Regions from separate parts of the Vibrio nomapromontoriensis genome, predicted to be linked through region 2. Evidence: predicted binding sites of a transcription regulator. Region 2 holds the regulator's gene; each other region holds the start of a gene.

Region 1 (8,300 bases), on a different contig from region 2:
GCTCAAGGTCTATCCCAACAGATGCGAGACGTATTTCAACTGCCTACACGAGAGGTCGCGTCACGTTATGATGTTTCTGAGTGGATACTGGCAACGATTCAGGCTAACAATGAACTGTTATTTGTTCGCCGAAAGAAACGTAAAGAGGCGCTCGGTAATGGTCATATGGAAGTGCTTCTTGGACGGCAAAGTCGACTTAAACCAAGCTCTGAAGGGGCATTAGTCTTTGCTATTCATAGCTTACCAGGGCGCGGCGTTAGGGAAACAATGAATCTAGCGACTGCGGTTATGCCCGTCAGCATGACGATGATCGAACACTCAGGAGTTGGCCAGTGGCAGACAAAAGAAACCGTTAATACCGAACTGGGTCTGAAAAATTTCGATGAATTGCAGTACGCTGGAAGGGTGATTACCACTCGATTATCAGAACCTGAAGGTGGTAGTGCATTAACCATGATGGTCAACGCCATCATGAGTAAGAAGGTTTTTCCTGCGTTAGCTCATCGTATTAACAGTGAGCTACAGCATTGGCAGCTCTACCAAGATTTAGGGTTGGCTGAGCACAGTAAAGTAACCTCACCGATCACTGTAGAGCAATGGCTGCACGATAATCTGAAAGCACTGGGCGTGGAGTCATTGAGTGATCTTGAGTTATTGGATGAAGACGATTTTATTGTCGAAGGAATTCCGAAGTGGGAGTACCAAGATTTTGCCGCGCGATTTCCGCTTATCATTCAGTTAAGTGGTTTGAAACTGGATGTGGAGTATTTTGGACGTAGCAAACTCGTCCAGATTCACTTCAACGGAGGCAGTAGAAAGGCGGATCCAATGCGCAAAGAGTTGCCAGCGTGGCAAGGGTGGCGTGTCCGTTATAAAAAAGCAAGCCGAGTGATCGATTTAAGATGAGCGATTTAAAAGCCAGGCTGGTGCACGCAATCGGTTAAATAAGGTTATGCAATCTTGTGCATTTTTGTTCATATTATGTTGCGAATTAGATTTTTATATCACTATTAAATCGCCAATGAAGTAATAAAAGATGATTTTAATATATCCTATTGCTATATGCTGATTGTTGGACAATAGTAGCTATATAACATTCTGTAAGCAGGAGTGGTGATGAGCAGTGAGACCCTAACGGAAATAGAATTTGACTATACAAGCTTTCTTGGCGCATCTTGCAGTAAGAAGTGGACGTTTCTTGAAGCATTAAGCTCTGTCGCGCCTATTTTTGGTGAAGTTTGGAAAGCGAACGCAAAAGGATTGGAGGATGTAGACTCACGTTTGTGGAATGAAGCACTCAATACGCTTTCAACCCGACAAAGTGATGAGCGTAATTTGATTCGCTTGATTAGGTTGGCTCGCGAGGAAAAAATTACCCGCCTTAGAGTCGTGATGCCTTATTCATTAGAAGCCGAACAATTAGAAGAGATTCAGTCAAAAACCCAAGCCGAAGTTTTACTAAATAGCGATGATGATGTACTAACGATCATACTATCGTCGTAATGGAGAATCGTCGTAATTGAAAAGAGAGGGGCATCTAACCCCTCTCTTGCTATCAATACGTTAGTGACCGTTAAACAGAAATTAGTCAGCGATCAAATCATAATCGCGGCGAAGAATATCAATGATTTCTTGTTTAGGGTTATCGCTTAATACAATTTTTTGTCCGGTAATTTTCTCTGCAATACCAATATAGGTTTCAGATACGCTGGTTAGTGCGTCAAGCGGTAGAGCGTTATTGATTGCTAACGCTTCTCGCTCCGGCATACGTTCTTTGTTTAGCAGAATATCAGGGTCTGGGAAGTAGTTAAGTAGAAACTGTCTAAAGCCTTCTTTAGAGTTTTCGACGATGTTACCTTCTTGATAGGCCGTAGTATCCCAAATACGAGATGAATCTGGCGTGCCTACTTCATCCATGTAGATCAATTTCTCATTGCCACTTGCATCTGTCACGTAGCCAAATTCAAACTTGGTATCGACAAATGTTTGATCAATTTGCTCAAGCGCGTCGCTAATGACCGCAAAACCTTCTTTTAGCAATTTTTCGTATTGTGCGACACCTGCGATGTCAGAGAAGTTAAAGGCTGAGTAGTTATCGACGATATTGTCGCGAGTGATATTAACGTCATCCGCTTCTGGTACACCCGGGATATCACGTAAAATTCCTTTTGTTGACGGAGTAATGAGTACGTCGTCAAGTTTAGAATCTTTCTTTAATCCTTCTGGCAAGGTAATACCACAGAATTCTCGCTCGCCTTGCGCATAAGCACGCCACATTGACCCCGTGATGTACTGACGGCAAATCGCTTCAATCATGACGGGTTTGGCTTTTTGAACGATCCAGATAAATGGGTGAGGAATATCTAAGATGTGGCTATCGGCAAGCCCGCTCTCTTTAAAGAGCTTAAACCAGTGATTAGAAATGGCATTGAGTGCAGCCCCTTTTCCAGGAACGCCTTTTAGTCCACCTTCACCATGCCAGATACAATCGAATGCTGAAATACGGTCACTGATTACCATAATAGCCAGAGGGGCATCTTCAGCCACATCATAACCTTTATCTTTTATCAGGCGGCGACTATCTGCTTCGGTCAACCAATAGACTGAACGTACTTTGCCACTATGCACAGGCTTATCGGTACGAATTGGGAGATCATCGTTTACAGCAAGGACTTGATCAGCGAGACTCATTGAGACATTCCTATCTAACGTTGGCGTCGCAGCAAAGGCGACAAAGAAGAAAGAGCAACTAAATGCTCACTTTTCCCCGCATCATACCAGAATTCAGACGCGCTTCCATCATAAAAGCAAACGTTTGCTTTGTTTTCTTATTTATCTTTCTTGTCCGTTCATAAAAGCGTCATTTCTAGGCTTGATCAATTATCCAAGAGGGAATTAGTGTAGATAAGAAGAGGGCGCAAGAAAAATAACTTCACAGTTATATTGCTGAGCAAGCTGTTGTAAGTGCTGCTGGCTAGCGGATGAAAAGTCACCATGGGCAATAATGGCACAGGCATTACCTGACTGAATCGCCTTTTCGATAACCTGTGTCTGGCTTAAGTGCAGTGATGGTTTCATTTGCACCATATGGTTACCAAGCTCTTCATAATGAGAAATTTGTGCCATTGTTGGGCGAGGACATTCTGCAGTAAGTAGTATCCATTGATGTTTTGAAGCGAGCTGAGACACCTGACTGAGTACATTCGTTGCCATTGCCCGCTGATACGGCGGCAGTGCTCTTTTGGTCGTAACGTCACGACGTGAGTGGATGTTCAGTGGGTTAAGAATTTCAGTATCTCGCAACATAAACCTGTCCTTTTATACATGCTGTATGTCTATACAGTAGTTTTAAGGTGTGAAAAGGTCAATGTGTTTTTTAAGTCTATTCGAGGTTATTTTTTAAGATGTTGATATATAAGTAATTATAATTTTGGTAAATGTGATGTCGAGCAAAATAGCTTTCGGATATAGACGTAATAGCGCTGAGGTACTGTGTAAGCACTGTATAACTACTGCGTGGAGGGAGTCAGTCCGTAGCGATTTAACGATTGTTAATCATGTGACTATTATTAATCGCGTAACTATTATTAATCACGTAACTATTGTCGGTAGCGGCTGTAGCTTGCTTACTAATGCAGAGGTTTAAATAGCGGCGGTGGGTTTAGCGATGTTGTAGCGTTTGATTTGCCTATGAGTGGTGCGTGAACGTAGCAGAGGAGTATGGCGAGTAGATATAAAATAGAAGTAATAACGCCCCTTTTTTAAAAGAGGCGCTTGAGACAAAACTAAGACTTACATAGGGAGTCTCTGTATTCCAACTCCGCTTGATTAAATTGCCTTACATCCATCGCGGCGTAATTGACGCACCCCTCACACGAGAAATGACACTTGCCGTCGACATATTGGTGCTTAGTCACATAGTTTGGCTTCTGGCACCAATCACAAAAACCTTCAATGGTGAACGTATACATTTTTTCTCCCCACCCTTAAATACTGGGTGTTATTCTCACCACTGATTATGACATGAAATGGCACGCGATGTTAAATAATTGTTTCATTTATTGCGTTTTTATAAGTATTAGTGAGAACGGTGCGAGTTTTAATGAATTTTTTGAGACTGCTTAACATGTAACATGAGCGTTTTAAACGCGATATTGAGCTGCTTCATTTCGTCTTCAGATCCTTGAATGTCAGGATGAAAAATACGAGAGAGTTGCTTATAGCGAGATTTCAGTAGGGTAGGTGTGAGCAGCTTTTGTTGCTTGGGCGCAAACCCAAAACGCAAATACGCCTCTTCGAAAGCGCTTGGTGGAGGCGTTGTAGGCGCACTCTTTTGTGTGGTTTGCGCTATTTTTAATTTGTGCTGAAGTGTTGCAATAGTTCGTTGCTGAGCTTGTAACACTTCTTGTAAACGTTGATCACTACGACGTTCATTCGATAGAGATCGTTTGAATTGTACCAAATAGTAGCCAACGCCTAGCAAGATGAGCAATAGCACTACCCAATATACGAAGTGTGTACTCCAAGAGAGAGTACCGCTGTTGTTACGTATAACATTGCTATTGTTATGTTTCTCACTGCTAACGTTAGGTTGATTACTCGCTGATGCCGCGGGTTGAGCGAGCGAGGCTTGGGGGGCAGCTATTCCTTCTTGCTGCTGTAAAGCGTCTATTTGGCGGCGTTGTCGCTCGTTAAATTGCTGTTGCAGTGCGTGCTCAAATTCTGACTCAAAGGCGCTAGATTGCTCAGCAGCCAAGGAATACCAAAGCACGGCTTGGTCGGTGGCTGGAATATTTACGTTATTATCACTATAGAGTTTAGCGAGTTTGCCATAAGTACTTTTGTCACCTAACACCGCAAGTTTGGTGTATAAAAGCGCGGCACGGGAAGCGTTTTGTGTGATCCCTCTTCCGTATTCAAGTGCTTGGGCATAGTTGTAGGTCGCATTAAGGTGACCATTGTTACTTGCCTGTTGATACCAGTAGCTGGCTTTGGCAAGGTCTTGTTTAACGCCTTGCCCCGTCTCATAAGCAAGGCCTAACTGATACTGGGCATTGGCGTCATCAAGGAGGGCTTGCTGCTCTAGGGAAGCGATGGGGCTAGCCAGAACTGCTGTATGCAGCACAATATACAAGGTAATGACACGGATAGTCATTGACCATGCCCGATAAAGCCGCTGAGTCATCATCTTCCTTAATAACGAATAATAGGTAACACTATTTGAGCATTTTAGGGGCTTGCGCGCCATTAATTGGTCGGTTTACTGAGAGCTTACGACCTTTCTTTAGTCCAACTTCGTAATCGGCAGTGATATTTTTCATCGCGTCTCTAAGTTGTTGTTTGAATGTCTCACGGTCGATATTTTTAAATTCTTTATCGATGTAATTGTTGATTTTGTTGTTTGACTCATCGTCAGGGGTAATGATTGGAAGCTTTTCTAGTGCGCCTTCAATCCAGCCTGAAACAAAGGAATTTACACGTCGCGTGACTTCAGTTGTAGAAGTACCCGAGCCAGCAAAGCCATTTCTAAACTGCCCAGTATGCTCATTCATTTCTCGATAGATAATATCGAATGCGAACGCTGCGAAGATCGCTCGATCGGCCTCACCAATAAACTCAACACGTTTGAGTCCTTTGTGATTCAGCAAAACGGCCTCCACGCCAAATTTGGTGTTAATGCCACGAATAACGCGTAGAAGAGTGGAACTAATATTAGCTGGCAACAAATGTGTCGATTGGGTTTTCCCCATTTTGATGAACTCGATGTCATCTTTATCCAGCCCATACTTCAGCATGAGGTTATGCGCCATTTTGATCGCATTTGCGGCTTCATTGACGTTAGCTGAATTACCTAGTTCAAGGCATTTGGCAATTTTTTTAAGGGCTTTTTGTTTATCCATCGACAATGTGAGTTCTCTGTACCGCGAAAGAAAAAGGGCACTATTTTAACGATTTTCCATGGAAAGGGGAAGCGTGGGTTTGGATTTAGGTTATGTGATGACTTGAATGATGTTGCCGTTATTATTAGATGAGACATTTAAGAGAGAGTCGTAAAGACTCTCTCTTAGTCCTTAGGCGTGACATACGTCTAGGCGTTAGATGCCTAACTCATCTAACAAGTCTTGGCTTGTACTGCTTTGCTTTGTTTCGGCTTTCTCTGCTGCTTTATCTTTTATTGCTTGCTCAATAATAGCGTCAGGGGATTCATCGGCTTGCACTTCAAATTCTTCCATTTGGATGAACTCGGTTTTATCCATAGCAAACTCTAGATAGAAGATATTGTTGTTTGCAGTTGAGAAAGTGACTCGTCTTGCCTGTGGGCGCTCTAAGTTAGTATCAACCGATAGCACTACCTGTTTGTTTATCGCTAGCATCTTAGGTTGATTTTGCGTGATATTGGTTTGCAGTTCTTTTCTCACTTTGTTAGTGAAATCACCAACCAGTTGATTCATTAGCTCACCAAGTACGTCGCCGACTTCATCTGCGTTATGGTGGATCGCAAGCTCTTCTTCAGGCATACCCATACTGCGCATGTAGTTGGAATACACTTCCAATGCTGCTTGAGAAGTGAAGTTGATGACAACAAGGCCTGAGAAACCACCATCAAATAATACAAAACAACCGAAATCGGGTTTGAGCGTGGTTTTAGTGATTTTTTGTACCATGGCAGAATACGTTACGCTAGATTGCGTTGCCGCTGTTAGTACATGTGATACGGATTGGCATAGCTTAAGAAGGATGTCTTCCGTGGTAATAACCTTGGTTTTTTTCATTAGATACCGCTTTATTGAATGTCTGCTTCCTTGATAGTGCCGAGTTTGGCATGAAGGAAACATCTTGAAAAGATATAAACGATGCACAATTGCTATGAGATTGCGATTTGATCACACTTTTAATTGTTGTAAAGTGACGAGATAAGTAAAATTAGTACGCACCTGCAAAAAACACAGGAAATCACGGCCTAAGCATGTGAATGATTGGTGTTAATTGTCAGCTGCATCATCACTTTTTAATACTCCCTTGCTGAGTGGATCAGCATGTTTAGGGGCAGGAAGCAAAATGTTACCAAGACTCAGTTCTCAATCTGATATTAATCCTACAGTGATCGCTTTTCTTGATCATCTTAATCAACAAGGTTTCTCTGGCGACATTGAAACGCAGTATTCAAGTCGCCTTGCGGTGGCAACGGATAATAGTGTCTATCAGGTACTCCCACAGGCGGTGGTTCATCCTAAGACAACTAACGATGTTCAAATCATTGCTCAACTTGCAAATACTGACCCATTTAAGTCTATTCAATTTTCCCCTCGCGGTGGAGGGACAGGCACAAATGGTCAGTCACTGACTTCTGGAATTGTGGTTGATTTATCTCGTCATATGAATCAGGTGTTGGAGGTTAATGAAGCTGAAGGCTGGGTTCGAGTTCAAACTGGAATGGTCAAAGATGCGCTTAATGACGCGGTTCGCCCATACGGCTATTTCTTCTCCCCGGATTTATCAACCAGTAACCGAGCTACTGTTGGTGGAATGATTAATACTGACGCGTCGGGGCAAGGGTCATTAAAATATGGTAAGACATCGGATCATGTATTGTCTCTACAGGCGGTACTTGCTGACGGTTCTGTATTAGAAAGTGATGGTTCTCTCGGGTTTTCTGGAGATGATAACTTTGTCTCGAGAGCATTAACGGTGTCCGAGCAAGTGTGCCGTGAACATCGCCCACTTATTGATGAGAAATTTCCTGCGCTTAATCGTTTCTTGACGGGGTATGATCTTAAAAACGCGTTTGATCCCAACAATAATTCGTTTGATATCACCAGAATATTGTGTGGTGCGGAAGGCTCGCTCGCGTTTATTACTGAAGCCAAGCTGAACCTGACCCCTATTCCTAAAGCACGAACCTTGATCAATGTTAAATACAACACGTTTGAAGCGGCATTAAGAAATGCACCGTTTATGGTTCAAGCCAATGCATTGTCAGTAGAAACCATTGATTCAAAAGTATTAAATTTAGCTAAGCAAGATATTGTTTGGCACACGGTGAGCGACTTAATTACCGATGTGCCGGGTAAAGAGATGCTCGGCATTAATATGGTTGAGTACGCAGGCGCAGATGAGCAAGAAGTTCGCCTTAGTGTGGAGCAGTTAACCGCGCAACTTGATGAGATGTTGAAAACCGAGAAGGGCGGCATTATTGGCTACCAAGTCACGAGTGATGTTGCCAGTCTTGGTCGAATTTATAACATGCGTAAAAAAGCCGTTGGTTTGCTTGGCGCAGTAAAAGGTAGCGCTAAGCCGAT
Region 2 (8,300 bases):
GCAATAGCTTGTATCGCAAACTGACCCACAGCCGCCGGCGTCCAAGTCGTTGTCCATGGTGGTGTGGTTAATGTGCTGAGCGTAACGCCATCCACGACATAACGAACACTGGTTACGCTACCATCAACATCATCTGCGGCCGCTGAGAGTGTCACTGGCTGATCAACCGACACTGATAGCGAGTCTGCCGATAAGGTGATGGATGGCGGTTGATTCTCTGTCACCGATACTGAAAACAATCTCGACTGCGTGGTTTGTGCACCGCGCTCATCCGTGGCAATAACGTCAAGGGTGTAGCTGCCCACCGTGGCAAGCCAATCTACGCTATAAGGCGGTGACGTGACTGTTGCTACATCTTGGCCATTGATAACAAAAGCGACAGTGGCAATCGCATCATCAACATCGCTTGCATCGGCCTGAAACGTAATCGTATTACCAGACGCTATATTGGCACCTTCTACAGGGGAAAGAATTGATAGCGTCGGTAATTGGTTTCCTCCACTCGCGTCACACGCCCCGAGCAGTGTCCATTCTTGGAAGCTACCCGATTTTTCGCTTGGCTTTGCATTTTGGCTCCACCAGTTCGCTTGATAAGCATTCGATTGGAATTTTACCTCAGCACCGCCGTTATACGCTGTCTCTGCATTCCATACCGGTAAGTTGTCACACTGATAAGCAAATGCGGTGGGCGAAAATAAAACAAGTAGCGATAATGAAGTTGCAGTGTAGTGATTCAACGCTGCCTTTGGAGACAGTAATTTATTTTGGGCTATCGGGTTCGTCCTATCCATTTACTTGTCCTTGTATTAAATGAACTTAACTATGATAAATCGCTGTTAATCGTTAGTTTTTCTCTTTTAATACCCAACCTGGGCGACTAAATTTTTCATAACAGCCTATTCAAGCTAGCGCACTCACGAGCGAGTAAATGAATCTGTAGGCATTCCAGAACCTGATTACGAGTCACTTAACAAAAGTAATACTTGTGTTGCATATCAATTTCATCATTTATCTAGATTACTCGCATTAAAAAGCCCGGACGAAATACAACGTCCGGGCCTACATAAGGAATACTTGATAAGTCAGCGCATCTGTAGCGCTTAATCAGCTGCAGCGTCTAATCACCAGCGAACATATAACCTTCACCGTGAACGGTAATGAAAATCTGCGGATTCTTTGGATCCATTTCCATTTTCGTACGCATACGGCGAATCAACACATCAATGGTGCGATCATTAGGGGCATCAACACGATGACTGATCATATTAAGGATGCGCTCTCGGCTTAACACCTGATTGGGGTACGTAGACAAGGCAACCAAGAGTTCATATTCTGCTTTTGTCAGTTTTACTGGCTCGCCATTACAGGTTAAAGAGCGTCGCTGCTTATCAAACAACCACTCACCAAAATGGACAACATGTTCACTCTCTGCACTTTGCGGCTCTTGAGGTGGCTTTCTTGCTTGAGAAATTCGCCACAGTAAGTTTTTAACGCGTACCAATAACTCTCTTAACTCGAACGGTTTAGTGACGTAGTCATCTGCCCCCATCTCCAAACCAACAATCTTGTCAATACTATCGGTACGTCCGGTCACCAATATAATGCCTATGTCAGATTGGCTGCGTAGCTCTCGAGTTAGCATGAGCCCATCTTCACCTGGCAAATTAATATCGAGCATAACAAGATCGACACTGGATGATTGCAGTACTTGGCGCATCTCTTCACCACTTTCTGCTTCGCTCACCAAATAGCCTTCACTCTCAAAGTAACCAGACAATTTGCTACGTGTAACGACATCATCTTCAACTACTAATACGTGATAACTCATATGCACCGTTTCTTAAATTTGTTATGACCAAGGCCATTCTATTCATAATTAGTCACAATTCTAGCCGACATTAAGGCAATTTGTCGAAAGTCGTGTTTTTTTTGATTCAAGACAAGAACTATTCCTCCTCAACATATGCAACCATACTAAATAGCTTAATAACTAAATGGCACCTCGTTCATTCGAACTCTCCATCATCACATTCATTTATCTTCACAAATTCCTATATTTTTTCACTAATTGCCTTACTGCTGTTCATTTTTATTGGCTAAAATGATAGTAAGACTTTTGGAGAAGATAAAATGCAAGAAATCAAAGCATTTAACGAACAACGTGCAGAAATTTATTGGTGGCTATCCAGCTTATTTGCCAAAGAACTAACAAAAGAAGAGCTAGAGAAGTATCACAGTGTTGAAATCCGCGCTTTCCTCGCTGGGTTGGGGGAGAATGCGTCATTAAGCGCTTCTATCGCCAATTTTATCGACGCACTCAATCGTTTACAAACACGCGAAGATGCTCAACTGGAGCTCTCTGCTGACTTTTGCGATTTGTTCTTGAAAACCGATAAGCATGGCGCACTCCCATACGCATCAATGTATATAGGCAAGTCAGGCTTACTAAATGACACCCCAGCACACGATATGGCGGCGCTCCTCAAACAGCACAATATTGGCGTGTCAGATAACCTAAATGAGCCGGCAGATCACTTAGCGATTGAGTTAGACTTTCTTGGCAACCTCATCATTCGTTCCAATGAACTGGAATCTGATGCGCACATCAATAACGCTTTACTTGAACAAGCTGACTTTATTGAACAACACCTCATGACGTGGTTACCTCAATTTGATCGTCGATGTAAAGAATTTGATGAATTCGGTTTTTATGCAGCTGTTGCACAACTACTCGTTGCATTCTGTCAGCTTGACCTTACATACTTACGCGTAGAGTAGGTAAAGTAGTTAAGCGCCCAGTCCCTAACGCGACAATAATCAGTAAGCCAAATATAAATTTGGCTTTTATAGACAAAATTGTCGGTTCAGACATTGCTAGGGTCTGCCACTAAGACTACAATTCGCCGTTTAAAATGCGAAAGCCAGGCTTTAGTACGATGTGGTTTCCACTTAAATGTACTGATTGGAAACCGCCATTTCACAAAGTGTATTTGTGTCCGGTACGCATTCGTTACAACAAAGCGCTTATTTTTCATAAATAATGCTTCATGATCGCAACGGCTTTTATGCAATTAAAAACACAAAAGCCGTTACTAACAGGATAAAGCTATGGCAACAATTAAAGACGTCGCCCGCCTAGCTGGCGTTTCTACTACCACCGTATCTCACGTCATCAACAAAACGCGTTTTGTTGCCGAGGCCACACAAGAAAAAGTTAATGCTGCAGTCGAAGAGCTCAATTACGCGCCAAGTGCTGTCGCAAGAAGCTTAAAGTGCAACTCTACGAAGACCATTGGTATGCTGGTGACTCAATCCACTAACCTGTTTTTCTCTGAGGTGATTGACGGTGTTGAGAGTTATTGCTATCGACAAGGTTATACCTTGATACTGTGTAATACAGGTGGCGTGTATGAAAAGCAACGCGACTACATTCGCATGTTGGCAGAGAAGCGTGTTGATGGCATTTTAGTCATGTGCTCAGACCTAACTGAAGAGCTTCTCACGATGCTTGACCGTCACTCTGATATCCCTAAAGTCATTATGGACTGGGGCCCAGAAAGTTCGCAAGCAGACAAGATCATCGATAACTCGGAAGAAGGTGGCTACTTAGCGACAAAATACCTTATTGAGAAAGGGCATACAGACATCGCCTGCTTAAGTGGTCATTTAGAAAAAGCTGTTTGCCAAGAACGCATTGTCGGTTATCAACGCGCTTTAACAGAAGCAGGCTTAACGATGAAAGAAGACCGTATTTTTGAAGGTAACTTCGAATGCGATACTGCCGTCATCGCCGCCAATCGCATTGCCGCTATGGAAGACCGACCAAGCGCCGTTTTTTGTTTTAACGATACCATGGCGTTAGGCCTAATGAGTCGCTTACAACAGCTTGGATTAAACGTCCCTGGTGATATATCTGTAATCGGCTACGACAATATCGAGCTGGCTGAGTACTTTTCACCACCATTGACCACCGTTCACCAACCAAAACGTCGTGTTGGTAAGAATGCATTTGAGATTCTACTCGAACGAATCAAAGATAAAGGTCATGACAAACGCATATTCGAGATGCACCCAGAGATAATTGAACGAAGCTCTGTCAAAGACATGACAAAATAATGACAAAGGCGCTCTATTGAGCGCTTTTTTTTGATCTTCTTCCAATAAATTTCAATCTGTATTGTTACTTTGTGCTACTTCACAAGCACAAATACCCCTCTAATTTTTGAAGCAATATCACACTTCAACTAATAACCCATGCATATTAATGGTTTTTTTCTTTATGCTATTTGAGTCACGCACAGGGCAAACCATCTGAAAAGGTGGGACGCAAAGCCTCCGGCCTAAACCACATTTGGTAGGTAGCGGGGTTACCGATGGCAAAGGTGTCAAATCCTGTTATTGACCTAACAAGAAACTGACACCTGTTTGCTATACTCTCGGACCTGATTTTGGTGACACAATCAATAACACCGAGAAAAGATAAGCATGGACAATCCAGTATTAAAAAATTCAATGCAATTGTTCGCTCAACTAGGAAAAGTAAAATCTCGCTCCATGTTCGGTGGATTTGGGATCTTTGTTGACGAAACAATGTTTGCATTAGCAGTGAACAACAAATTACATATCCGAACTAACCCCAAAACAGTCGCGTCTTTTAAGCAATTAGGCTATACGCCTTACGTGTATAAAAAACGTGGATTCCCTGTTGTTACTAAATACTTTGCACTTCCAGAAGATTGTTGGGACGACACTGACGTTATATTGTCATACGCTCGCGCAGCCTTGGATTTTGCCAAAGACGAAAAAGTAAAACAATCCGATACTAAACCTAACCGATTAAAAGATCTGCCGAATCTTCGCCTTGCCACAGAGCGTATGCTTAAAAAAGCGGGCATCGAGTCAGTTAACTCATTACAAGAGCATGGCTCTGTAGAAGCATTCAAAGCGATTCAGAAAACACATTCATCCAGTGTCGGCCTAGAGTTACTATGGGCATTAGAAGGGGCGATTAACGGTACACATTGGTCCGTTATCCCACAAGCGAAACGAGATGAACTCGCTAACCACATCAACTAGTATTGATATACTTATAAAAAAATCAGCTTAAGGCTGATTTTTTTTATAAGTCTTTGAAAGTAAATTTACCCTGCTCCTGTCTTATACTTAAAGATGCATTGTCTACATGGAGTAAGTCATGAGTAAAAAGTTACTGTTAGGGTTGGGCTTCGTTGCTCTTATCCTATTCTTGGGGTCGCAATTCGGTCAGTATTTAACATTAGAAAACGCCAAAGTACAACAAGCTGAGCTCGCCAGTTACATTGACGCCAATTTTGTCACGGCTGCACTCACCTATTTCTTTCTCTACATAGCAATTACAGCATTTTCAGTTCCTGGCGCTGCAGTTGTGACGCTATTAGGCGCTGCATTATTTGGATTTTGGACCAGCCTTTTACTGGTCTCCTTTGCGAGTACCATTGGTGCTACCCTAGCCTTCCTTAGTAGCCGGTTTCTACTGCGAGACTGGGTTCAGCGTCAGTTTGGTGCAAAGCTCACTACAATTAATGATGGTGTCGAAAAAGATGGGGCTTTCTACCTTTTTTCTTTGCGACTCATTCCTGTCTTTCCGTTCTTCTTAATCAACCTACTCATGGGTTTAACGCCTATTCGTGTCTCAAAATACTACTTCGTCAGCCAACTTGGCATGCTACCAGGCACCGCAGTGTATTTGAACGCAGGTACACAACTTGCGAATATTGATAGTTTGTCTGGCATAGTCTCGCCTACTGTTCTTGCTTCGTTTGCTCTACTAGGACTGTTTCCACTTCTTGCTAAATGGGTCATGGCAAAATTGAACAAAACGCCTCAGGTAGAGACTAAATGAAAATTTATGTAGGTAACAACCCGACAGAAACGCATATTATCCAACAACAGCTTAATGCTGAAGGAATTCAATGTGAAGTAAGAGGTGAAGGGGTCTTTGGATTAAGGGGGGAAGTTCCGCTTGACGAAAGTTCACTGCCTTTTATTTGGTTGATGGATCTATCCCAAGAGCCTAAAGCTAAAGCCATCATTGATACATGGCAACTGCAAGCCAATCAAAGCACTGGGGGAGATTGGACTTGCCAACATTGTCATGAACTTAACGAAGCTCAGTTCGGGTCTTGTTGGAATTGCCAGCACCTAGCACCTAGCACCTAGCACCTAGCACCTAGCACGGTGGATTATTAACTGACCGATTGAATAAAGGCAATGGAGTGCTTATTAAACTCGTCTGGCTTTTCAACGTTACAAACATGCCCACAATCCGCGATTTCTAATAAGCGGCTCGATTTATGTTCTGCCACCATCTCTTTAACAGGGTGGATAAACATATAGTCTTTATCCCCCATAAGGTAGAGCGTAGGGATTGGCAGTTCCTTGTCTTTAAAGTAACGATGTAGTGGGTTCACTTCCGTGGTTAAGGTATACCAGCGTTTAAATTCCTTCTGGCATAATTTTTTCGCTTCACGGACAAACAAGTGACGGGACTCTTTTTGACCACGTTGTGGCATCACGATATAAGCAAACAAGCGATATAACCACATATATGGGATGATGTGCTTGCTCCAGTTGCCTATATTGACCAATAACTGAGAACGTGTGTTAAAACGCGTTACAGCGCCTCCTAACACCATAGAACGAACTCGATGGGCCGATAACTCCGCGATATTGCGAACAATAATTGTACCCAGGGACATACCGACAAAATGCGCAGATTGGATTTTGAGATGATCGAGTACTTTTAGTATATCAACCGTTACGCTTTTAAACGTATAACCGCTTGCCATGATCCCTTTGATCAATTGATTCGATTTACCATGACCACGTAAGTCGACAAATAGTAAGTTGAAATGTTCTTTGTAAGCTCGAATTTGTTTAAACCAAATGGACGAGCTTCCCCCTGCGCCATGCACAAACACGACCCACTCTTTACTGGTGGGATGCGGATACGTTTTATGAAAAAGTAGATTCTCAGACATAGGCTCTTAAGAGGGTGATATCAGTGTGCGTTACGTTACCACAATTCTTGTAAATGCAGGTAAAAAGTCCGCACTTTTTCATTCAAAATCATTTCTAAGTGTTAACTTATCATCGATTTTTATCATTAAAAAAGGCGACATAACGTCGCCTTTTACATTTAAGCAATGCTAATAATTAGCCTTGATTCAACGCAATATCATACATTTTACTGTAATCCTTTGCAGACTCAAGCCAACTAAAATCACGCCCCATTGCACGAAGCTGCATCTTATGCATCTCTTCTGGTTGCTGCAAATAGAACAACAGCGCCCTTTGCAGAGTAATCAGCAACGCATCGTGGCAAGGTTCATCGAAACCAAACCCTGTGGCTTCTGACGGGTTATCATCAAAATCAATAACCGTGTCTTTTAGTCCACCCACTTTACGAATAATCGGTAGCGTTCCATAAGCCATGCTGTACAGTTGGTTAAGACCACAAGCTTCGAACTCTGATGGCATCAAAAAGAACTCTGAGCCCGCTTCTACCAAGTGAGCAAAACGGTTGCTGTAGGCCTCAACAAATGCCAGTTTATCTGGATGCGCTAATGCGATATCACGCAGATGAGCAGCAATTTGAGATTCACCCGTTCCGATAATGACCATCTGCACATCATTTTTAAGAAACTTCTCTAAAATTGGCAGAATGTAATGAAAGCCTTTCTGGTGGGTCAAACGACAAACCATCCCGACCATTGGCGTGTCAACTTGAGGTAAGTTGAGTTCTTGCTGCAGCAACCTTTTTGAGGCTAACTTTCCTTGTAACATACTAGAAAGCTTAGCTTCATAACGCTCAGGCAAGAATTCGTCGTTTCGTGGATCCCACTCAGAGTAATCACAACCGTTAACGATACCATGTAGATCTTTCGCGCGGTGCACAAAGTCATCTACTAATCCATGCGAGCCTAACGGCGTTACCAACTCCGCGGCATAGTTCGGACTGACCGCATTGATCTTGTCAGCAAAAGCGATACCCGCTCGCAACATGCTCACCCAACCTTCGCCGTACTGTAAGAACTCCATCCCAGACAAGTTCAGTTCTGGAATGATTTCAAGCTGACTATAAGAAAAAATACCCTTAAAGATAGCGTTGTGTACCGTTAGGACAGATTTTACGTCACGAAAACGCTCATCATCACCGTAGCGAGTTTTAAGCAAAAATGGCACTAAACTGGTATGCCAATCGTTCGCATGAACAACGGCAGGTTTGATACCAAGTTTCGGTAATACATCTAAGCTAGCAG
Region 3 (8,300 bases), on a different contig from region 2:
CTTTTTGGTGCTCTTCGCTAACCGCTGCGATCATTTCTTCTGGCGAGATCCCCATCTGCTGAGCTTTCAGCATGATTGGTGTGCCGTGAGCGTCATCAGCACAAATGAAGTTAACTACGTTGCCACGTAGACGCTGATAGCGTACCCAGATGTCAGCTTGAATATGTTCAAGCATGTGACCTAGGTGGATTGAGCCATTAGCGTACGGTAGCGCGCAGGTTACCAACAGTTTCCTTGCGGAAAGATTTCTCGGATCGGTTGCCATACTTAATTATCGCTTTCTTATTCAGTGTAAAATATTGGCTAATACTACATGATGCTCGTCGGGACTCCAAGGTATCCCGAGTCAATCCCCTTAACTTTTTTGGGGTTCTGGTTCTGGCAACTCAGTGCTAGTCTTACAGTAATAGCAAATACAAGGAACCCCCTAATGCGCACGTTTGAGTCGAAACAAGAATTTTGTCAATGGCTAGGTGAATTTACTGCGGATAATCTAAAAGTTGGCTGGAGTGAAGTTCCTGATGTAGTGAAGGTTCTGGCAACGGGTGAATTTATTATTACGCTGCCCTTTGCTAACCAAACACTATTAAGTGAATTAGAGGTATGGATCAACAACAAGCAAGAGAGCCAGCAAGTCGCGGCGTTTAATTTCTCTGTTTCTAGCTCAACTAAGCCCCTCGTTACGACAGTGGCGGCAGAAGTAAAGGGCGTGAAGAATATTATTGCGGTGACGTCGGCAAAAGGTGGAGTGGGCAAATCAACGACGGCGGTTAATCTCGCGCTTGCTATTCGCAAGTTAGGGGCGAAAGTGGGCATTTTGGATGCCGATGTATATGGGCCGTCGGTACCACTGATGCTCGGTAAAATGGATGCCCACCCTGAGGTTCGCGATGGTAAGTGGATGCAGCCTGTTGAAGCGCACGGTATTTACACTCAATCGATTGGTTATTTAATTAGTTCTGATGATGCGGCGATTTGGCGCGGCCCTATGGCATCGAAGGCCTTAGCGCAATTATTGAATGAGACAGAATGGCCCGAGTTGGATTACTTGATCCTTGATATGCCACCGGGTACAGGTGATATCCAGTTGACGTTATCACAGCAAATCCCTGTAACGGCAGCACTGATTGTCACCACTCCGCAAGACTTAGCATTAGCCGATGCGATTAAAGGGGTGGCGATGTTTGATAAAGTGTCTGTGCCGGTGCTGGGCGTGATTGAAAATATGAGTTATCACATCTGTAGTCAGTGCGGTTCGAAAGAGCATATTTTTGGCTCTGGTGGCGCAGAATGGATGGCGTCCAAATTTGGTATTAATCTATTAGCTCAGGTGCCGCTGCATATTGATATTCGTGAGTCAGTGGATAATGGTGCGCCAACGGTAGTGGCCAGTCCTCAAGGTGAGCATGCTGCTATCTATCGAATGTTGGCAGAAAGGGTGTGCGCCGACCTTTATTGGAGTGGTAAAGCCAAGCCTGAATCCATTCAATTTACCATGGTAGAGTAAGGCAAAATCGATAGTTCGTGGTGGCGGTGAAAAAAGTAATCGATTGCAAAGTAAAAATTGGTGGCAAAAGGCAATATTGAGCACCAAATAACTGCGTGACCGTCTAGTATCTAAGGGGTGAAATCCCTATAATTACCCGGTTTTGTCCTCACCACCATATATGTACTAGGTGCAAAGAATGTCTGATAATAATCAATGTGTCATCGTCGGTATCGCTGGCGCTTCTGCTTCTGGAAAAAGTCTCATTGCGAGCACTATCTATAACGAACTGCGCGAAAAAGTGGGCGATCACCAAATTGGTGTGATCACGGAAGATTGTTACTACAACGACCAAAGCCATCTGAGTATGGATGAGCGTGTTAAAACCAACTACGATCACCCAAATGCGCTTGATCACGACTTATTGTGTGACCACCTAGAAGCGTTGATTCGCGGTGAAGCGGTTGAAGTACCGGAATATAGTTATTCTGATCATACTCGTACGAGCACAACGACGGCGTTAACGCCGAAAAAAGTGATCATTCTTGAAGGTATCTTGCTGCTAACGGACCCAAGACTCCGCAAGCTCATGCATGCGACAGTCTTTATGGATACGCCGTTAGATATTTGCTTGTTGCGCCGTGTGACCCGTGATGTTGAAGAGCGTGGACGTACTATGGAATCTGTACTGCAGCAATATCAGAAGACAGTTCGTCCAATGTTCATGCAGTTTATTGAACCGTCAAAGCAGTATGCCGATATTATTGTTCCTCGTGGTGGTAAAAACCGTATTGCGATCGACGTACTTAAAGCACATATTGCGAAGTTGCTTAGAGCGTAATTCTTACAGTCAGGCATTTGAATTCTTACGTTACGCTGTTGCAATTTGTTCTATACTGAATGGGTGCACTCGTAACGTTTAAATTGCTTTATTTTTTAATAAATTAGTGGCACTTTATGTGCCACTTTTTGTTTTTTAGCCTTGCAAGGAAGTTGCCAATGAAAAAACTACTCCTTATTCTCGCCATTCCAATTTTAGTGGTCATCGTCGCTATCACTGCACTGGTTGTGTTTGTTAATCCTAATCAGTTTAAGCCAATGATCACTGAACAAGTTCAAACACAAACCGGGCTTGAATTGGAAATTAACGGTGACATCAGTTGGCAGTTCTTCCCGTCTCTTGGCTTTGAATTGGGCGAGACGAAACTAAAAAACCCGCAAGGTTTTAACAATCCAAACTTATTCAGCGTAACCCAAGTGGGCGTGAGTATTGCCGTGATGCCAATACTCGATAAGACATTAGACATTGGTTCGATAACATTAGACGGTGCGCAAGTGTATCTAGAGACGCTTGCTGACGGTCGCTCCAATTTAGATGCGATTACCACGCCAAAAGAGGCGACGCCAGAAACCTCAACTCAAGACGTGACAACACCGCCACAAGACGCGACTTCTACATCGGCTGATGGCTGGAAGATTTCTCTTTCAGGTGTGATGGTTTCCAATGCGTTACTCGAAATCTCAGACGCTAAAACGGGAACCTTAACCAAGCTTTATGATGTCGGTCTAACCGTATCTGAGTTCGCCGCAGACCAATGGACGACAGCGCAATTTTCAGTCAAAGGGGCAATGGAAGCAAAAGGGCAAGCCGCAGCTCAGCAGTTTGCTGCGAACGGCACAGCAGACTTTACGCTAAGCCAAGACTTTAGTCGCTATGCGCTAAGAAATATTGAATTTGATGCCACTTTCAATGATGGTGTGAACAAGATAGATAGTGCTCAGTTAAAACTTGATACTTTTGAATTTGATAAAGTGAATAACATTAGTTTTGCGCTTCAAGGTATCGTGGCGGACATGGCGTTGAACGCGTCAGGTAGTACCGCATTTGAAATCGATAAAGCGATGACAATGTTAACCTTGAATGCGTTAACACTGGATGCGGCGGTAGAAGGTGAAGCTTTGCCACAGTCACCAATGAAAATTGGTATGGCATCGAATTTAACGTTTGATTTGAAGAAGCAATTTCTCGACTTTGTCTTGCAAAAGTTGACGGTGAATAACATTGTGTTAGATGGGAAAGCCACGGTTCAGCTTGCTGATATTCCTAAAGTGCGTTTTTCACTGCATAGCCCAAATATTGATCTAGACGAATTTTTAGGTCTGGCTCAGTCACAGGAAGCCGCTAAACAGGAAGACAAAACCGTAGCGGGCAGTGGTAGCGAAAAGCCTGCTAACGCGGTAGAAGTTGAACCGGATCTTAGTGCCTTAAAAGGTTTGGATGTTAAAGGCTCAATTACCATTGATAAATTTAAAGCAGCCAATGCACACATGCAGGCAGTTAAGACGCAATTTTATGTCAACCGTGGTGTGGCAGAATTAACATCATTTAGTTCAAACCTATACCAGGGTTCGATTACGGCCAAAGCGAAGCTTGATGCGAGAAAGTCGCCGGCAAGCTATAGCGCAGTGAAGAAAATAAAAGGCGTTAAAGTTCAGCCTTTACTTAAAGACGTAGCGGGTAATGATAAGCTGGAAGGAACCGGTAATATTGATGTCAATATTACTGGTAAAAGCTTAACTCAGACGGGCATTAAGAAAAACCTGAAGGGAACCATCAAGATCAACTTTGAAGATGGCGCGGTAAATGGCATCAACGTTGCTCAAATGATTCGTGATAATTACGCTCGATTTAAGGGGCAATCACCAGACGGTAAGAAGGGTCCGCAGAAAACCGACTTCAGTGCAATGACAGCTACATTGACGTTGAATAAGGGCGTGGTATCGACCAACAACATGAAGGCAGAGTCACCACTGTTACGCATTCATGGCGAAGGTTCGGCGAATTACATTAATGAGACGGTCGACTTTTTAGTGCGTACTTCTGTAGTAGGAACGTTGGAAGGGCAGGGCGGACAAAGTATTACTGAACTGCGTGACGTGACTATTCCGATTAAAGTCACTGGCGCATGGACACAACCGCAGTTTGCGCTGGTTTTTGATGATGTGCTTAAGCAAAAAGCACAAAAAGAAGTGGAACGCGCGACAGAGCGTCTTGGCATCAAAGATGAAAAGACAAAGAAAGCTGTTGATGGTCTTTTGAAGGGGCTATTTAACTAGCAGTGATAAGGCTAACCATACGCAGTATAGCGTTGAATGGTTATTAAAAAGCGGTGTCCTTGGACACCGCTTTTTGTTTTTGACAAGTGCTAGATTAACCTGTTGCTAACTAGCTAAGCATCTATAGCGAGAAGAATATCCCAGCTAAACAGGCACTCATTAAGTTTGCAAGGGTACCGGCTAATACTGCTTTAAAACCTAAACTTGCCACATCAGAGCGACGCTCTGGCGACATGACACCAATAGAACCTAACTGAATGGCAATCGAGCCAATATTTGCGAAGCCGCAGAGCGCAAAAGTAATAATAATTTGGCTGTGTTCAGATAGTGTTGCTTGGTACTTAATAAAGTCGATGAACGCGACAAACTCATTCATGACAACTTTTTGACCAATGAATGAGCCAGCTAGCATCATCTCACTTTGGTCGACACCAATCAGCCATGCAATTGGGGCAAATACGTATCCAAACAGTAGCTGCAACGTAATACCATCAGCACCAAATAGCTCTGCGATAGATTCAATGGCAGCATTCGCCATTGCGACCACGCTGACTAATGCCACTAGCATTGTACCCACGGCGACGGCGACCTTAACGCCATTCATTGCACCAGATGCAAGCGCATCAATGACGTTGCTTTGATCGCCGGTGTCTAAGTCTATTGATTGGTGGTCCGCTGGGGTGTGTTGTTCAGGAACAATGAGCTTCGCCATCATAAGAGAACCAGGTGCAGCCATAAAGCTGGCGGCAATCAGATATCGCAGTTCCACGCCTAGTCCGGCATAACCGCCTAATACACTGCCAGCAACCGACGCCATGCCACCCGCCATCACCGCGAATAGTTCTGAGCGAGTCATCGTCGCAAGAAATGGACGGATAAGTAACGGTGACTCACCTTGAGAGAGGAAGATGTTACCTGTTGCGACCAGAGATTCGGCTTTGCTGGTACCCAAGAAGCGTTGGATAAGGCCCCCTAAAACACGAATCACGATTTGCATAATACCAAGGTAATACAGAGCGGAGATAAGGGCGCTGATCACAATGATAATTGGCAGAACGCGAACGGCAAAGATAAACCCTTCAGTGGCGAGATCACCAAATAAAAATTGGATACCCACGTCAGAGAAACTCAGGACTTTTGCTACGCCATTGCTCATCGCACCAAGGATGTGTTGACCAAAAGGGATGTACAAGACAAAAGCGGCAAACAGAACTTGCAGTAATAGTGCGCGTAGCACGGTATTCCAGTTAATTGCTTTTCGGTTCTCTGAGAAGATAAAACCAATAGCGATAAGGGAAGCGATGCCAAATAACCCGAAAAGGATAGCGGTCATAGTGGGTATACCTCACGAGCAGTGAGTGTAAACAGCATTGGAGAAGAAGACCAAGACGTTAGCGTCGAGGGTTGCGGAAACCAATCTTGACGATAGGAAAAGAAATATTTGACCATTTTTATACCTTTACAAGCTTTTAAAATTGCAGCTGGTCCAATTCCTTGGGGTCGTTCACAGTTCCTTGGTGACGGCTTGTATTGGTGTATAACTGACGCGAGTGCGTAGCAAACGGTGGGGCAGTATATAGAAAAAAATGAGACTTGCATCTCATTTTTGTGATGGGGAAGGCTGTTTGGTTAATTAATCACCAATCGACGCCTTTTAGTGCTTTAACGCCAGATTCAAAAGCGTGTTTGACATTCTTAACTTCAGAAACCGTATCAGCAAGTTCGATGAGAGTGCGGTGAGCGCCACGGCCCGTGATGATGACCGATTGCATCTTAGGGCGTTCGGTTAGCGCTTCAACCACTTCATCTAAGTCAATATAACCATAGCTGACCATGTAGGTGAGTTCGTCAAATAACACCACATCAATAGTGTCGTCTTTGAGCATACGTTTGCACTCTTGCCACACCAACTGTGCAGCAATCGTATCTGCTTCTTTATTTTGTGTTTCCCAGGTAAAGCCTGTCGCCATGACTTGAAACTCAACACCGAGTTTTTCTAGAAGGTTTCTCTCGCCGTTTGCCCATGTGCCTTTGATGAACTGCGCCACCGCAGCTTTTTTATCGTGACCTACTGCTCGAGCTACAGTGCCAAAGCCTGAGGTTGATTTGCCTTTACCATTGCCAGTAATGATAAGTAGTAGCCCTTTTTCTTCTTGGGCATTGGCAATTTTCTCATCAACATTTTCTTTAACTTTTTGTTGACGAGCTTTGTGTTTTAACTGTTTCTGTTCATCTGACAGTGACATGATTGATTCCCTTTATTAAGCGGCAGCTAACGTTTATTCCATGATAAAGGAATATGACAAGAAAAAAACAAGAGAATAAATAGGGATATCGGCGCACGGTTAGGCTGGAATCACTTAAAAACTAATACCCACTGCAAAGTGGGTATTAGTTAAATTGAGCTCGTTGGCGTTTTTCATTGTTCTTGTTGCTTGCGGTTATATTCTTTAAGAATCCCGACGAAGTCTTCAAACCCGACAAAGCCCGTCGTCGCAATGGTGTCCGCGACAAAACGAATAGATGATTTTTCTGTGTCTATGAACTCAAAATTGAGTTCTTGCTCAAAGGCTCGAGCATCGGCTTTATCTCTAAATAAAGGATAAGATAGCGTTGCGTTGGAAGAGGTTAATTCAAACGTTAACACGATCAAATTTGAACGATACTTTTCTTTCATCGTGTTGTAAGGGATCGGCTGCTCCAGTGTTAAAAGCAGTTGGTTTTCTGCTTGGTTTAAAATCAACTGATTATTGTCATTGAAAACCCCGTTTTCGACTGCTTCACCGTTGACGACGTGGACCACAATACCGCGCCCAAGTTCAAGAAGGTGTGTGGTTTCTTGTGCGTGTAAATTAAAGCACGTAAACAACAGAAGTAGGCTGCTAATTATTTTTTTCATTGTTACCTCATTAATAGGGAGGAAGACCTCCCTAAATATTCAGTGGTTAAAATACGTATTCGACACCAACCGATACTTCGTCGTACGAGTCTGACTTCCAACGACGATAAGATAAGTCCTGTGAGCCAGATACTGGCAGTTTGTTGTCACCCATTCTTACGTCTTTTGCTCGAAAATATAGGACGGCAGTTGGGTCAACGTAATACATAGTCTGGAAAGAAATTACATCGTCATCCGTTCCTGATAATGTCTGACCGTTGACGCTGAGTTCCTCATTTTTCGCGTAGCCAAGTTTGAACTGCCAATCTGAAATATCATACATAAATGCGGTTGAGAAGGCATTTTGCTTTTCTTTTCGCCCCGTATCGAGACCAGATGTAACCAACGCATCTTGCCAACGGTATTGGGTAAAGAATGAAATACCGTTGTCGAACCAGCCTTGTAAACTTGCAAGGTAGGTATTGTTGTCCCAAATACGACTATCAGAGGTCTTCGCGGGCGTGCTTCCCGGTTTTTCATAATTGACGGTTTCTTTGGTGTTGCGGTTAATTTCGTACGCACCAGAAATTAAGAAAGGCCCCGCTTTGTAGTGCGCTGCACTACCTTGCCACCACCCTTGGTCCGCGCCAGTCGCCGCTGCTTTTGTTCGGCCATAGCCCACGTCAACAGATGCGCCACGCCATTCAGGCGAGTCCCATCGGATGCTATTGGATGAGCGATCTTGAAATTTGGCACCGCCAATCATACCACCCCAGTCCCAAACATCGCCCATTCCCGGGTTAGCACCTGGCCAGTCGA
Region 4 (8,300 bases), on a different contig from region 2:
AGAGTTAGTCACTATATTTGAAGATACAAGTTTGGTGGTTAACGGTTGGGAGCCGATGTCGCAGAAGCTTAAGGCGATCACTAAAGATCTACTTAAGAATAAGGCGATGTTGCCAACAGAAGATGATCGTTTTGACGAGACCATGGCGTTCTTGCAGTGGTTAGGCGATCATAACTTCACCTTTATGGGCTACAAAGAGTTTGATTTGGTTCAACTAGATGGTGAGTCAATTCTTAAGCCGACAGAAGAAAAAGGTTTAGGGCTGTTTTCTAGTGAGCAACGTGTTCGCGCGGTTAAAATTTCGGACTTTTCAGATTCAGCCAGGTTAGAAGCGAAAAAGCCTTTCTTATTGATTCTTACTAAGGGTAATAAAGCAAGCCGGATACATCGTCCAGCGTATACCGATTACATTGGTATAAAAAAGTTCGATAAAGATGGAAAAGTTATTGGTGAGCATCGCTTCACTGGACTATATACCTCAGCAGTGTATAACCAAAGCGTGTCAACGATTCCACTTATCCGCGAGAAAATGGAGCGTATTTTAGCCTCAAGTGGTTACCGTAGTGGTTCATACTCATATAAAGCACTAAGAAACATTCTTGAAAATTACCCCCGAGATGAACTGCTTCAAGCAAAAGAAGAAGAATTGCTTGAAATCGGGATGGGTGTCGTTCAAATGCAAGATCGCGATTTGATCCGATTGTTTGTGCGCCGAGATCCATTTGGTCGCTTCTTTAGTTGTATGGTGTATGTGAGTAAAGATCGTTACAACACTCAACTTCGAAAAGATACACAGCGGATCTTAAAAAGCTACTTTGGCTGCGAGCAAGAAGTCGAATTCACCACCTATTTTTCTGAAAGTCCGTTAGCTCGAACGCACTATATAGTAAGGGTTGATAACAACAACATGGATGTCGATGTAAAAGCGATCGAACAAAACTTAATGGAAGTATCTGCCTCTTGGGATGATCGTTTATCGGAAGCGATTGTCGCTAACTTTGGTGAAAGCAAAGGCCTACCGCTATCAAAAGTCTATTCACGTGCATTCCCTCGTTCGTATAAGGAAGACATGATGCCAACGTCTGCTGTTGCAGATATAGAGCGTCTAGAAGCGTTAAGTGAGAGTAACAAGTTAGGGATGTTGTTCTATCGCCCACAAGAAGCGGCGGCAGATTCAAAAGAAGTTAAATTGAAGCTTTATCATCGTGATGAGCCCATTCATCTCTCCGATGTAATGCCGATGCTAGAGAACCTTGGACTTCGTGTTATTGGTGAGTCGCCTTATGAAGTCATTAAGAGCGATGGCGGCAGCTATTGGATTCTTGATTTTGCCATGCTTCACAAGAGTGAAACAGTGGTCGATCTTCGAGAAGCTCGCGATCGTTTCCAACAAGCGTTTGCTTCTATTTGGGCTGGTGACCTAGAAAGTGACGGCTTTAACCGTTTAGTCTTGGGTTCAGGATTAACAGGTCGAGAAGTTTCTATTCTACGTGCCTATGCGCGGTATATGAGACAGGTTGGCTTTCCGTTTAGTCAACACTATATTGAAGACACGCTTAATCACTATCCGGAAATTGCAAAAGACTTAGTTGAACTTTTCTCTCAACGATTTATGCCGTCGTTGAAAGGCAGTAAGAAGGGTCAGTTACGCGTTATCGACAAAATTGATGTTCAGTTAGATAAAGTGGAAAGTTTAGATGACGATAGGATTATTCGTCGTTATGTCGAGATGATTTCTGCAACGCTGCGAACCAACTATTATCAGAAAGATGACAAAGGACTTCACAAGCCTTGGTTATCACTTAAATTGCAACCTTCTAAGATTCCAGATATTCCAGCACCTGTGCCAGCCTTTGAAATATTTGTTTATGCCTCGGATATTGAAGGGGTGCATTTACGTGGTGGTAAAGTGGCGCGTGGTGGATTACGTTGGTCCGATCGTCAGGAAGACTTCAGAACAGAAATTCTAGGGCTAGTGAAAGCGCAACAGGTGAAAAACACCGTTATCGTTCCTGTTGGTGCAAAAGGAGGCTTTGTTTGTAAGCGTCAACCTCAACTCACATCTCGTGATGAAATCTTTGCTGAAGGCCAACGCTGTTACAAGCAGTTCATTCGCGCGTTGCTAGATGTTTCCGATAATATCATTGAAGGCGAGGTGGCTCCGCCTAAGAGTGTGGTACGTCATGATGAAGATGACCCATACTTGGTAGTTGCTGCGGATAAGGGGACAGCGACATTCTCTGATTTAGCCAACTCAGTCTCGGCAGAATACAATTTCTGGTTAGGTGATGCGTTTGCATCGGGCGGGTCAAACGGCTATGACCATAAAGCAATGGGCATTACGGCGAAAGGTGGCTGGGAATCGGTTAAGCGTCACTTCCGTGAAATGGGCATCGACTGCCAAAATGAAGACTTTACTGCTATAGGTGTAGGTGACATGGCTGGGGATGTATTTGGTAACGGTATGCTGTTATCGAAACATATTCGTATGCAAGCCGCGTTTAACCATATGCATATTTTCATTGATCCGAATCCAGATTCAGCATCAAGTTGGATCGAGCGTAAGCGCTTGTTTGATCTGCCGCGTTCAAGCTGGGAAGATTATGATCCTAAGTTGATCTCAGTAGGTGGTGGGATATTCCCTAGGAAAGCAAAATCGATCACGCTGACTCCAGAAATCCAAAAGATGATCGGCACTAAGAAGAGTTCAGTGACACCAAACGATCTCATTAAGATGCTTCTGTCTATGCAAGTGGATCTTTTGTGGAACGGTGGTATTGGCACTTACGTCAAATCATCAGCAGAAACGCATACCGATGTCGGTGACCGTGCGAACGATGTACTACGCATTAATGGCAGTGATTTACGAGCAAAAGTGGTCGGAGAAGGCGGAAACCTTGGTATGACACAGCTAGGCCGTGTGGAGTACGCACTCGCTGGTGGTCGTGTTAATACCGACTTTGTCGACAACGTTGGTGGTGTAGATTGTTCAGATAATGAAGTGAACATTAAAATCTTCCTGAATAGCTTAGTATCTAGCGGCGATCTAACGATCAAGCAACGTAATCAAACACTCGAAGCGATGGAAGATGAAGTGGGTGAGATTGTTCTCGATGATGCTTATTGCCAAGCTGAATCAATCTCCGTGACCGAATACCAAGGTGTTCCGTTAATGAAAGAGCAGATCCGCTTCATTCATACATTGGAGAAAGCCGGTTACCTTGATCGAGGGCTTGAATACATTCCTGCTGATGACGATTTACTCGAGCGAGAAAAGCAGGGCATCGGTATGACTCGTCCTGAACTGTCGGTATTAGTTGCTTATGGCAAGATGGTATTGAAAGAACAGCTGGTAGTGGATGAAATAGCCAATGATCCTTATCATAATCAACAGCTTACGCAATACTTCCCATCACTGTTACGCCGTAACTATATTGATAGTATGCCAAGTCATCCGCTTAAAGCTGAGATTATTGCCACAGGCCTAGCAAACCAAATGGTTAATGAAATGGGCTGCAACTTTGTGACTCGCTTGCAAGAAGAAACGGGAGCGACGGTTGTTGATATTGCCAATGCTTACGCTGCATCAAGAGAAATTTATGGTTTTGCGTTTACGTTTGAGCAAATACGTAAACTGGATAATATCGCGACTTCCGAGGCTCAATACGAATTGCTCTTTATCGTGAGACGTACGTTACGTCGCTTAGCGAGATGGATTTTACGTAACCGCCCTGGAAAACAGTCGGTTGAGCAATTAGTGGCACGTTATCGAGATAACGTCATTAAGATTGAGCAGAAACTTGAATCATGTCTCGTAGATGAAGAAGTTGCAGAGCATAATGTTCAGGCTCAAGGCTGGATAGAAAGCGGAGTTGATAAAGATCTCGCGAGCTATGTCTCAAGGTTATCGAGTCTATTATCTGCGGTGGATATCTCTGAGATAGCGGCAGAAGCAAACTATGATGTCGAACAGGCTTCTAAATTGTACTTCCACCTTGGAGACCGTCTATCGTTGCATTGGTTCCTTAACCAAATTAATGGTCAGGCGGTAGACAATAACTGGCAAGCACTTGCAAGGGCCGCATTTAGAGAAGATTTAGATTGGCAACAGCGCCAATTGACGGCGCAAGTTTTGAGATGCGGTTGTGGCGGGGAGGGTCAAGACGTGATCCTGTCACTTGATAACTGGATGGAGACAAACGCGGTTAGCTTACAACGTTGGGACAATATTCTTAACGAGTTTAAAGTAGGTAGTGTTCATGAATTTGCCAAGTTCTCTGTTGCATTGCGAGAGTTGAGTTTACTTAACCTCAATTGTGCGACGAGCATCTAAATACAAAGAAACGTGCTACACCATTAGCTAAGCGCCCAAATAGGGCGCTTTTTTTATGTCGATGTCTATTCGGTGACGCGGTCACTTAATAATTGCTTACTTATTCCGCTAAACATTTGCTTTTGGTAAATAAAAGCGAATTCTCAATTGCAAGTTCAAACGTTTGCGTCAATAATACCTCCCCGTTTACACGGGTTATCTATCGGAGGCACAATGCTTTACCGTCTTGCCAGAACTGGCTTTTTTCAACTTGATGCCGAAAAGGCTCATGATCTTGCTATTCAAAATTTTAAGCGCTTTACCGGCACTCCTCTTGATTTAGCTTATCGTCAACATCTCCCAAATCGTCCTGTCGAATGTATGGGCTTAACGTTTAAGAATCCAGTTGGCCTTGCCGCTGGCCTCGATAAGAACGGTGAGTGTATTGAAGCATTTGGTGCGATGGGGTTTGGTTTTGTCGAAGTAGGGACGGTAACACCTCGTCCACAATCTGGTAATGATAAACCGCGACTGTTTCGTCTTGTAGAGGCGGAAGGCATTATTAACCGAATGGGTTTCAACAACTTAGGTGTTGATAACTTAGTCGAAAACGTTAAGAAAGCGAAGTACGACGGCATTATCGGCATCAATATTGGTAAGAACAAAGACACGCCAATTGAAAAGGGTGCAGAAGACTACGTTATCTGCATGGAAAAAGTGTATGAGCACGCGGGTTATATCGCAGTGAACATCTCTTCGCCTAATACTCCAGGGTTACGTTCTCTGCAGTATGGGGAAGCACTTGATGATCTTCTTAGTGAATTAAAAGCGAAACAAGCTGAGCTGGCAGAGAAGCATAGCAAGTACGTGCCGCTGGCGTTAAAGATTGCTCCGGATCTTAGCGATGATGAATTACAGCAAATCTGTGACTCATTGATTAAGAATAAGATTGATGGTGTTATCGCAACGAATACCACACTAGATCGTTCAATTGTCGAAGGCATGAAGCATGCGAATGAAGCTGGTGGCTTAAGTGGTCGTCCAGTCCAATCACGTAGTACTGAAGTCGTTCGTTTGCTAGCTAAGTATCTTGACGGTCAATTGCCAATCATCGGCGTTGGTGGTATTGACTCTTATGTTTCAGCAAAAGAAAAGTTAATGGCTGGCGCTGAATTGGTTCAAGTGTACTCTGGTTTTATCTACCATGGACCAAAGCTTGTTAAAGAGATCGTCAAAAACCTGTAGGGCACATACTGACTATATCGGTTAGAGGCCCATCAATATGTTCATATATTGATAGTTCTGTCCAAGTTGCAACCATTGAGAGGGGGAATAGTTTTCCCCTTTTTTTTTGTTCAATCGTTTGTAGAATTAGAGTCAACTGACCAAAAAGGTAATTAAGCGTTTTACCTAACAGTCTGATTATTCTTTAGTTATAAGAGACGGAACGATGCTTAAACCCAGCGATACATGGATCTGGTATATGGATGAGGATGAGAATTCTCTGATGCTGGATTTGGGAGATGAAATGGTTTTTAAAACCAATCTTTCCCGTAAACTCTTAGTTGAGTGCGCGATGGGTCAGAATAACTTCACAGTTGATGACGCGTCCGCGTTTCAAATCTATAAAGACCAAATTGCGAACCTAGACCTCTCTGAGCCGCGACAAGCAGAGCTAGCGCTATACTGCGTTGCCGCGAAGCGCTTTCATAAGCCAGTACAGCCTAAGAGTTGGTTCTTCGACCATCAAGATGTTTCCTTTCAACCTGAAGAAGGTGAATTGGTCAGGTTAACCAACCAATACTCTTCTGGTTTCTTTATTGTGTTGGAAGTAGGGGAAAGCGCGAGTTTATGCGCCTTAGTTGATTTAGACCCATTCAACTTGACCTCAAATAAGGACGTTCAGTTCGGGCAAAGCATTAAAGTGATGCATGATAGAATGGCTTCTGCTCATTCTTACATGACGTCACTACAACCAATCGCACTGGTTGGTTAGACGGCGTAACAACGCCATAAGAGAAAGCAGTGGTGCTTGTCTCAAGAACATGACAGTGTTCAAGCGATAAAAGTCGGCCTACGGGTCGATTTTTTTTGCCTATGTTTCCTCAGTATCAACGCAATCTACATTATTCCCACTCGTTTTTTCCTATCTCTTAGAGCGTAGCTCCTACAAGATTTTGACTATCAACAAAAATTAACCAGAAATTTACGATAAAAAATGAGCAAATACTGAACGGGAAAATACCATTTGGCCACTATAAATTCCTCGTTTATGTATATTTGTAAGTAACTTTCAGTCGCAAATTCACTCTGGTATAGTCCAGATTTGCAGTGAATAAGTAGTCACTATCGCTGAGTGGTATGTAATTAGGTTTGATTTCAGTTGCGTGTATCACGTTCTGTTAAACACATGGTGTTAGTTTTCAGTTGACTAAAGCTTGCGCAAATAAACGAGAATCCTAATGAAAGCGACTTGTTTGGTTAGTGGGATGGCACATTATCAGGTATAATTGGCACCATTTTTCCGCAGTCAGACATACACTATGAATCAATATCTTGCCGTTACTTCAAATGGGCTGGAAAACCTACTCGCCCGTGAACTTGAACAACTTGGGATTGAAAACGTCAATCCTGTTCAGGCTGGAGTGAAATTTAAAGCGACCAATGAGCAGATCTATCGTGTTTGCCTGTGGAGCCGATATGCTTCCCGCTTCGTTAAAGTTCTTGCTGAATTTACCTGCCAAGACGACATGGATTTGTATTTGTCTGCGTCTGCTGTGAATTGGGTTAATCATTTCCATAGCTCGAAGAAGTTTATTGTCGACTTTAACGGTACTAACCAAGAAATTCGTAATAGCCAATATGGCGCGATGAAGGTGAAGGATGCGGTAGTGGACTGCTTTAATAAAAGAAGCCTGCCGCGCCCTAACATCAGTAAAGAAAGTCCTGATATTCGTGTCCACGTGCGCCTGCATAAAGACAAAGCTATTCTTGGTCTTGATATGGTAGGGTCTGGTTTGCATCAGCGTGGCTACCGTACGGAAGCGGGTCGTGCACCATTGCGTGAAACGCTAGCTTCGGCAATTGTTGCTCGAAGTGGTTGGACTCAAGGTGATGACATGCTTGACCCAATGTGTGGTTCAGGCACGTTGCTTATTGAAGCGGCGATGCTAGCGGCGAATATGGCACCGAGTGTAAAGAGAAAAAGCTGGTGCTTTGAATCGCACGAAGACTTTGAGCCAGAGCTGTGGGCTGAGATAAAATCAGAAGCCAGTGTACAAGGTCGTCGCGGTGTCAAAAAGACTGACAGCAGGTTTTGGGGCTTCGATAATGACCCTCGGGTACTACAAACGGCAAAAGATAACGCCCGTCGAGCTGGTGTCGATAGTTTGATTACGTTTGAATTAGGTGACGCGAGTAAATTGACCAAGCCTGAGGGCTTTGGAGAAGGCATTGTTATTTGTAACCCACCTTATGGTGAGCGTCTTGGTACTGAGCCTGGTCTTATTGCCCTTTACACTGAATTCGGTAACCAACTAAAAATCGAGTTTGGTGGAAGTAAAGCGTCTATCTTCTCAAGTTCGGATGACTTGTTAAGCTGCTTACGCATGCGTGCTGATAAGCAGTTTAAGTTAAATAACGGTGCGTTACCGTGTCACCAAAAAAACTACTCAATTTCAGGCCGCTCGGCAGAGCAGCTTGCAGAGAAGCGTACCGACCAAGTTGTCGCGCCAGACTTTACCAACCGATTGAAAAAGAACTTGGCAAAAATCGCCAAATGGGCGAAACGTGAAGAACTAGATTGTTATCGTATCTATGATGCGGATCTTCCGGAGTACAACGTAGCTATCGATGTCTATCAAGACCACCTTGTTATTCAAGAATACGCTGCGCCAAAAGATATCCCTGAAGAAAAGACTAAGCGTCGTTTGACGGACATTATTCGTGCAAGCATTAACGTGACGGGTATTGAAACCAACAACGTTGT

Evidence for each region. The regulator PurR, encoded in region 2, represses purine synthesis genes. The targets are predictions, from matches to a motif close to TNANGNAAACGTTTNCNTNA.
Region 1: a site for PurR is predicted at 2,804-2,823, ahead of L4D05_RS05645 (phosphoribosylaminoimidazolesuccinocarboxamide synthase). Genes of this name have one in related genera too.
Region 3: a site for PurR is predicted at 5,984-6,003, ahead of L4D05_RS03350 (NupC/NupG family nucleoside CNT transporter). Genes of this name have one in related genera too.
Region 4: a site for PurR is predicted at 4,485-4,504, ahead of pyrD (quinone-dependent dihydroorotate dehydrogenase). Genes of this name have one in related genera too.

The regions. Positions count from the first base shown of each region.
Region 1 is NZ_JAKJSS010000007.1:325,823-334,122, reverse strand. It holds gene L4D05_RS05655 (helicase-related protein) at 1-906, shown strand, start outside; gene L4D05_RS05650 (transporter) at 1,117-1,503, shown strand; gene L4D05_RS05645 (phosphoribosylaminoimidazolesuccinocarboxamide synthase) at 1,585-2,691, opposite strand; gene L4D05_RS05640 (hypothetical protein) at 2,896-3,306, opposite strand; gene L4D05_RS05635 (hypothetical protein) at 3,786-3,971, opposite strand; gene L4D05_RS05630 (tetratricopeptide repeat protein) at 4,100-5,155, opposite strand; gene L4D05_RS05625 (DUF2786 domain-containing protein) at 5,217-5,900, opposite strand; gene L4D05_RS05620 (DUF3334 family protein) at 6,096-6,773, opposite strand; gene ydiJ (D-2-hydroxyglutarate dehydrogenase YdiJ) at 7,060-8,300, shown strand, end outside.
Region 2 is NZ_JAKJSS010000020.1:15,532-23,831, reverse strand. It holds gene L4D05_RS21675 (Ig-like domain-containing protein) at 1-791, opposite strand, end outside; gene torR (two-component system response regulator TorR) at 1,118-1,828, opposite strand; gene torD (molecular chaperone TorD) at 2,131-2,778, shown strand; gene purR (HTH-type transcriptional repressor PurR) at 3,109-4,116, shown strand; cyclic di-GMP riboswitch class I at 4,292-4,375, shown strand; gene L4D05_RS21655 (TfoX/Sxy family DNA transformation protein) at 4,486-5,076, shown strand; gene L4D05_RS21650 (TVP38/TMEM64 family protein) at 5,195-5,881, shown strand; gene L4D05_RS21645 (putative signal transducing protein) at 5,878-6,198, shown strand; gene L4D05_RS21640 (alpha/beta fold hydrolase) at 6,225-7,019, opposite strand; gene glgA (glycogen synthase GlgA) at 7,195-8,300, opposite strand, start outside.
Region 3 is NZ_JAKJSS010000006.1:715,847-724,146, forward strand. It holds gene metG (methionine--tRNA ligase) at 1-265, opposite strand, end outside; gene apbC (iron-sulfur cluster carrier protein ApbC) at 431-1,507, shown strand; gene udk (uridine kinase) at 1,686-2,327, shown strand; gene L4D05_RS03345 (AsmA family protein) at 2,486-4,603, shown strand; gene L4D05_RS03350 (NupC/NupG family nucleoside CNT transporter) at 4,725-5,936, opposite strand; gene cobO (cob(I)yrinic acid a,c-diamide adenosyltransferase) at 6,241-6,849, opposite strand; gene L4D05_RS03360 (DUF2057 family protein) at 7,023-7,502, opposite strand; gene L4D05_RS03365 (porin) at 7,549-8,300, opposite strand, start outside.
Region 4 is NZ_JAKJSS010000007.1:18,381-26,680, reverse strand. It holds gene L4D05_RS04210 (NAD-glutamate dehydrogenase) at 1-4,333, shown strand, start outside; gene pyrD (quinone-dependent dihydroorotate dehydrogenase) at 4,547-5,557, shown strand; gene L4D05_RS04200 (cell division protein ZapC) at 5,763-6,308, shown strand; gene rlmKL (bifunctional 23S rRNA (guanine(2069)-N(7))-methyltransferase RlmK/23S rRNA (guanine(2445)-N(2))-methyltransferase RlmL) at 6,856-8,300, shown strand, end outside.